2 linked regions of the Sporichthya polymorpha DSM 43042 genome follow. The protein of the gene in region 2 interacts with the protein of the main gene of each other region in a pairwise test. Links are inferred from orthologs where the notes say so. Each region holds a gene or a part of one and is shown on either strand. Other genes may lie near its edges. The genes, in order: eno and rpe.

The links.
Region 1: the proteins of rpe (region 2) and eno interact in binary tests that used the Escherichia coli proteins (3 or more experiments, as listed by UniProt). The link is inferred for Sporichthya polymorpha DSM 43042 from one-to-one orthologs.

Annotation. Positions count from the first base shown.
Region 1 is NZ_KB913029.1:546,002-549,158, reverse strand. Bases 152-2,996 are described here. They hold eno (phosphopyruvate hydratase), read left to right. Parts: upstream 152-857; coding sequence 858-2,135; downstream 2,136-2,996. Other genes in these bases: SPOPO_RS0102730 (DUF501 domain-containing protein), read left to right, coding at 2,694-2,996; SPOPO_RS0102735 (FtsB family cell division protein), read left to right, coding at 2,143-2,697; SPOPO_RS0102745 (DUF885 domain-containing protein), read left to right, coding at 152-715. In the rest of the region: more of SPOPO_RS0102745, read left to right, coding at 1-151; more of SPOPO_RS0102730, read left to right, coding at 2,997-3,157. UniProt on the Escherichia coli protein: Catalyzes the reversible conversion of 2-phosphoglycerate (2-PG) into phosphoenolpyruvate (PEP). It is essential for the degradation of carbohydrates via glycolysis.
Region 2 is NZ_KB913029.1:4,286,264-4,289,339, forward strand. The notes cover bases 183-2,946. They hold rpe (ribulose-phosphate 3-epimerase), read left to right. Parts: upstream 183-1,092; coding sequence 1,093-1,800; downstream 1,801-2,946. Other genes in these bases: SPOPO_RS34505 (hypothetical protein), read right to left, coding at 183-903; ribD (bifunctional diaminohydroxyphosphoribosylaminopyrimidine deaminase/5-amino-6-(5-phosphoribosylamino)uracil reductase RibD), read left to right, coding at 1,806-2,946. Also shown: more of SPOPO_RS34505, read right to left, coding at 1-182; more of ribD, read left to right, coding at 2,947-2,948; SPOPO_RS0120880 (riboflavin synthase), read left to right, coding at 2,952-3,076. UniProt on the Escherichia coli protein: Catalyzes the reversible epimerization of D-ribulose 5-phosphate to D-xylulose 5-phosphate.

The sequences.
Region 1 (3,157 bases), 3.7 Mb from region 2 along the record:
CGACCTCGTCACCGTGCACGACGACCCGGTCGAGATCGTCGTCATGCCGGAGATCCACCGCGGCGTCGCGGTCGCCTACTGCGACCCGCCCGGCCCGCTGGAGACCGCGAACCTGCCGACGTTCTACGCGATCTCGCCGACCCCCGCCGACTGGCCGGCGGAGCGGGTCAGCTCGTTCTTCCGTGAGTACAACTGCCACATGCTGCGGAACCTCACGATCCACGAGGCGATGCCCGGGCACGTGCTCCAGCTCGCGCACGACCGTCGCTGCGTGGCGCCGACGAAGGTGCGCGCCGCGTTCTGGAGCGGCCCGTTCGTCGAGGGCTGGGCGGTCTACTCCGAGGAGCTGATGGCCCGTCACGGTTTCGGTGGCGACGCCCTGCGGATGCAGCAGCTGAAGATGCAGCTGCGGATGACGATCAACACGATCCTCGATGTCCGCGTCCACACGCGCGGGATGACGCAGGACGAGGCCATGGCGCTGATGACTGGCCGCGGCCACCAGGAGGAGGGCGAGGCCCACGGCAAGTGGCGCCGGTCCCTGCTCACCTCCACCCAGCTCTCGACGTACTTCGTCGGGTATCTCGGCGTGCGCGACCTGGTCGCCGAGGTCCGGGCCGCGGACCCGGGACGGGCGGAGCGCGAAGTCCACGACCGCCTGCTCGCCCACGGCTCGCCGCCCCCGCGGCACCTGCGCACCCTGCTCGGTCGGTAGGCCCCGCGGTGGGCGAATCGGGCGAAGGCGGACAATCGAATGAAGCATCTTCGTGTTCACCCGGAGCCGCCGGTGCGGCTCCGCCGTCGCGTTGCGAACGCTCGGTAGTGTCGTCAGCGCTGTCTGAAATGGAGTGACGAACGTGGCCACCATCGACGAGATCGTCGCGATCGAGATCCTCGACTCGCGCGGCAACCCGACCGTCGAGGTCGAGGTCGTGCTCGACGACGGCAAGGTGGGGCGCGCGGCCGTGCCCTCCGGCGCCTCCACCGGCGCCTTCGAAGCCGTCGAGCTCCGGGACGGTGGCGACCGCTACCAGGGCAAGGGCGTCCTGAAGGCCGTCGCCGCGGTCGAGGAGGAGATCCAGGACGCGCTGCTGGGCTTCGACGCCAGCGAGCAGCGCCTGATCGACCAGGCCCTGATCGACCTCGACGGGACGCCCGGCAAGTCGCGCCTCGGCGCGAACGCGATCCTCGGCGTCAGCCTCGCCGTCGCGCGCGCCGCCGCCGAGAGCGCGGAACTGCCGCTGTTCCGCTACGTCGGCGGCCCGAGCGCGCACGTGCTCCCGGTGCCGATGATGAACATCCTCAACGGTGGCGCGCACGCGGACACCAGCGTCGACATCCAGGAGTTCATGATCGCCCCGGTCGGGGCCGAGTCGTTCTCCGAGGCACTGCGCTGGGGCGCGGAGGTCTACCACTCGCTCAAGTCCGTCCTGAAGCAGCAGGGCCTCGCAACCGGCCTCGGTGACGAGGGGGGCTTCGCACCGGACCTGCCGTCGAACCGGGCCGCGCTCGACCTGATCGCGACCGCGATCGGGGCGGCCGGTTTCCGCCTCGGTGACGACGTTGTCCTCGCGCTGGACGTCGCCGCGACCGAGTTCCACTCCGACGGCGTCTACAACTTCGAGGGCCAGAAGCGCACCGCGGAGCAGATGGCCGAGTACTACGCGGACCTCGTCGCCAGCTACCCGCTGGTCTCGATCGAGGACCCGATGAACGAGGAGGACTGGGCCGGCTGGCACGCGCTCACCGAGCGCCTCGGCGACCGGGTCCAGCTCGTCGGTGACGACCTGTTCGTCACGAACCCGGAGCGGCTCGCCCGCGGCATCGCCGAGGGCACCGCGAACGCGCTGCTGGTGAAGGTCAATCAGATCGGCACGCTGACCGAGACCCTCGACGCCGTGAATCTCGCGCACCGCAACGGGTACCGCTGCATGATGAGCCACCGCAGCGGCGAGACCGAGGACACCACGATCGCCGACCTCGCGGTCGCGACCGACTGCGGCCAGATCAAGACCGGCGCCCCGGCGCGGTCCGAGCGCGTCGCGAAGTACAACCAACTGCTGCGCATCGAGCAGCTGCTCGACGACGCCGCCCGCTACGCCGGCCGGTCCGCCTTCCCGCGGTACCAGGGCTAGGTCTGACGTGAAGGTGCCCCGCCGCGCCGCCGCGCGACCGACGTCTCGGGACCGGGCTCGCCCGGCCGCGAGCCGCGGCGCTGCGCGGCCGGCGGTGCACAGCGGCCGGGCGCGGATCCCGGCCCAGGCCGCGCCGGTCGCGGTCACGCCGCCGGGCAGCGGCCCCCGCAGCTACTTCACACGGCGGGCCGCGGTGTTCGCGGCCGTGCTGTTCGTCGTCGCGATGACGGTGGCGATCCCGGCCCAGCGCTACGTCGCGCAGCGCAACAACATCTCCGACCTTCGGCAGCAGGTCGCGCAGGACACCGAGCGCGTCGCCGAACTCGAGAGGCAGGTCGCCGCGGCGAACGAGCCGTACGCGATCGAGCGCGAGGCCCGGCGCCGCCTGCACTACGTGATGCCCGGCGAGATGGCGTTCCGCGTCTCCGACCCGATGCTCGTGCAGAAGGAGCAGGAGGCCCGCGCCAAGGCCGAGGGCCCGTGGTGGGACCGCATGCTCGACTCCGTCGACGAGGCCGCGCAGCCCGTCAGCGAGCTGCCCACGGGGCGGGCGGCTCCGTGACCTCGGGCCTCGAGCCCGCCGACGCCGCCGTGGTGAAGGCCCAACTGGGTCGACCTCCGCGGGCCGCGGTCGGCGTCGCGCACCGGTGCCCGTGCGGGCTCCCCGACGTGGTGAAGACCAAGCCGCGCCTCGACGACGGCACCCCGTTCCCGACGCTGTACTACCTGACCTGCCCCACCGCCGCCTCGGCGATCGGGACCCTCGAGGCCTCGGGTCTGATGCGGGAGATGACGGCCCGTCTGGCCGACGACCCCGAGCTCGCGGGGGCGTACCAGCGTGCCCACGAGGCCTACCTCGCGACGCGGGACGAGATCGAGGAGGTCCCCGAGATCGCGGGCACCTCCGCCGGTGGGATGCCGCGGCGGGTCAAGTGCCTTCACGTCCTCGTCGGGCACTCGCTCGCCGCCGGCCCCGGCGTCAACCCGCTCGGGGACGAGGCGCTCGAACTCCTCGGCGAGTG
Region 2 (3,076 bases):
GATCGCATCGGTGGGGACGCTCGTCCCGCCGCCGCCCCCGCCGAAGAAGCCGCCACCGCCACCGCCCCCGCCACCGGGGGCGGACAGCGACGCGGCGCCGAGACCGCCGACCCCCTGCTCACCGTCCCGCCCGCCGGGGCCGCCGGCGCCGCCGCCCGAGGTCAGCCCGCCCTGGCCCCGGTTGGGTCCGCCGTTGCCGGGGTCGCCCTCAGGACCGCCACCGCCGCCACCGGCGCCGCCCGGCGTCCCGCTGTAGGTGCCCCCGCCCCCGCCGCCGCCACCGGCCGCGAGCAGCGGCACCGCGACCTGCGGGAGCGTGGTGTGGGCCATCACGAACGACCCGCCTCCGCCGCCGCCCCCGCCGCCGCCGAACTGGTTGAACGGGTCGCAGACATCGGTGCTCGGGTCGAGCTGCACGGTGCCGCCGGGCGCCCCGCCGTTCACCCCACCGGCTCCACCGGTGATGCCGTTCGCGGACGAGCCGATTCCGCCGACGTAGAGGTCGAGCACCTGCCCGGGTTCGACGTTGAGGACCGCTCGAGCGGTACCGCCGAGGCCGCCCGGCGCGCCGGTCACGGTCCGGGCACGGGGGAGCGAGAGCGTGCCCTCGGTGCAGTCGCTCTGCTGGTCCGCATCGCCCGGTCCGCCGGAACCACCGCGGGCCCCGACGACGAGGTTGACCACGCCGGCGGGGACGGTGAAGACCGTCGCGATCGCCGAGGGTTCGGTGAACAGGCACTGGACGGCCCGCCCGCTCGCGGTGCACTCGGCGGGCAGCGGCGCGCGGGGTGCGGCGCCGGCCGGGGGAGCGGTCGTGGCCACGAGGAGCGGTACCAGCAGCGGACCGAGAATCCACGGCCGGGACGACCCACCGACCCTGCCCCGCATCACCCGCTGTGCCATGGCGATCCTCCCCGGTGGCGCTCAAGCTAGTCGAGACGTGCCCGTGTCATCAGGGTCCACACGAGCGATTCGCCACCAGGTAAGGGCATTTCCGGTCAAGAAGTCCGCACGGTGATCCGGCGGCGCGGTGAGATCCGGCTGTGGTCGCGGCCTCGCCCGCGACCGGTCTGCCGATACGCTCCCGGTCCCATGGGTGTGCAGATCTCGCCGAGCATCCTCTCGGCCGACTTCTCCCGGCTGGCCGAGGAGTGCGACCGCGTCGCCGGGGCGGCGGACTGGCTCCACGTCGACGTCATGGACAACCACTTCGTGCCGAACCTGACGCTGGGCCTGCCGATCGTCGAGTCGCTCCTCAAGCGCGTCAGCACGCCGGTCGACTGCCACCTGATGATCGCCGACCCGGACCGCTGGGCCCCCGGGTACGCCGAGGCCGGCGCCGGCTCGGTGACGTTCCACGTCGAGGCCGCCCACGCCCCGATCCGGTTGGCCCGCGCGATCCGCGCCGCCGGCGCCCGGGCCGGGATGGCGCTCAAGCCCGCCACCGACGTCGAGGGCTACGCCGACCTGCTGCCCGAGCTCGACATGGTGCTGATCATGACCGTCGAACCCGGTTTCGGCGGCCAGGCGTTCCTCGACGTCGTCCTGCCGAAGATTCGCCGAGCCCGCGAGCTCATCGCCGGCCGCGACCTCGACCTGTGGCTGCAGGTCGACGGCGGGGTCTCCGCGAGCACGATCGAGCGGTGCGCCGAGGCCGGGGCCGACGTGTTCGTCGCCGGGTCCGCGGTCTACGGCGCGGACGACCCGGCCGAGGCCGTGCGCCGGCTCCGCGCGCAGGCCGAGACCGCCACCGCGGCGGCGCCCTGGGCGAAGTCCGCCGAGTCCGCGGGTCCGGAGTAGGACCGATGGCGTCACCGGCCGAGTACGCGGCGATGCGCCGTGCCCTGGCGCTGGCCGGGCGCGGGCTCGGGACGACCAGCCCGAACCCGGTCGTCGGCGCCGTGGTGCTCGACATCGTCGGCACCGTGGTCGGCGAGGGCTTCCACGTGAAGGCCGGGAGCCCGCACGCCGAGGTCCTCGCGCTGGCCGCCGCCGGCTCGCGGGCGCAGAACGGCACCTGCGTCGTCACGCTCGAACCCTGCAACCACACCGGCCGGACGCCGCCGTGCGTCCAGGCCCTGCTGGACGCCGGCATCGCGCGCGTCGTCATCGCGGTCCGCGACCCGTTCGCGCCGGCGGCCGGGGGCGTCGAGGCCCTGCGCGCGGCCGGGCTCGAGGTCGAGGTCGGCGTCCTGGCGGCCGAGGCCGAGCGGGTCAACGAGGCCTGGCTGACCTCGGTCCGCGCCGGCCGGCCCTTCGTCACCTGGAAGTACGCCGCGAGCCTCGACGGTCGCTCCGCCGCCGCCGACGGCACCAGTCAATGGATCACCGGCCCCGCGGCCCGCGCCGACGTGCACCGGCTCCGCGCCGAGTGCGACGCGGTGCTCGTCGGCTCCGGCACCGTGCTCGCCGACGACCCGGCCCTGACCGTCCGCGACGCCCCGGTCCGCCACGGCCAGCCGCTGCGGGTCGTCCTCGACTCGGCCCTGCGCACGCCGCCGACCGCGCAGGTCCTCGACGACACGGCGCCGACGCTGATCTTCAAGGCCCCGGGTGCGGTGGACGGCGACCCGCGCCTGTACGAGGGCGCCAAGATCGTGACGGTCCCTCAGGCGCCCGATGGCACCGGCGTCGACCTGCACGCGGTCCTGGCCGAACTGCACTCCCGCCAGGTCGTCTCGGTCCTCCTCGAGGGCGGCCCGCGGCTCGCCGGGTCGTTCCTGGCGGCCGGTCTGGTCGACCGCGTCGTCGGCTACGTCGCCCCGGTCCTGATCGGCGGCGACGGTCTACCGGCCCTGGCCGGCCCCGGCGCCCCGACGATCGAGGCCGCCCGCCGTTTCCGGCTCGACGAGATCACCCCCGTGGGCCCGGACGTCCGCCTCGTGGCCCGGCCGGTGGTCCCGAGCCCGCCCCGCGAACCGGCCGTCGAGAATTCAGTGGAGAATTGAGCGATGTTCACGGGCATCGTCGAGGAACTCGGTGAGGTTCTCGGCCTCGAAAACCTGAGCGAGGACGCCGCGCGGCTGACGTTGCGCGGCCCGCTGGTCTGCGGCGACGCCCGGCACGGGGACTCCAT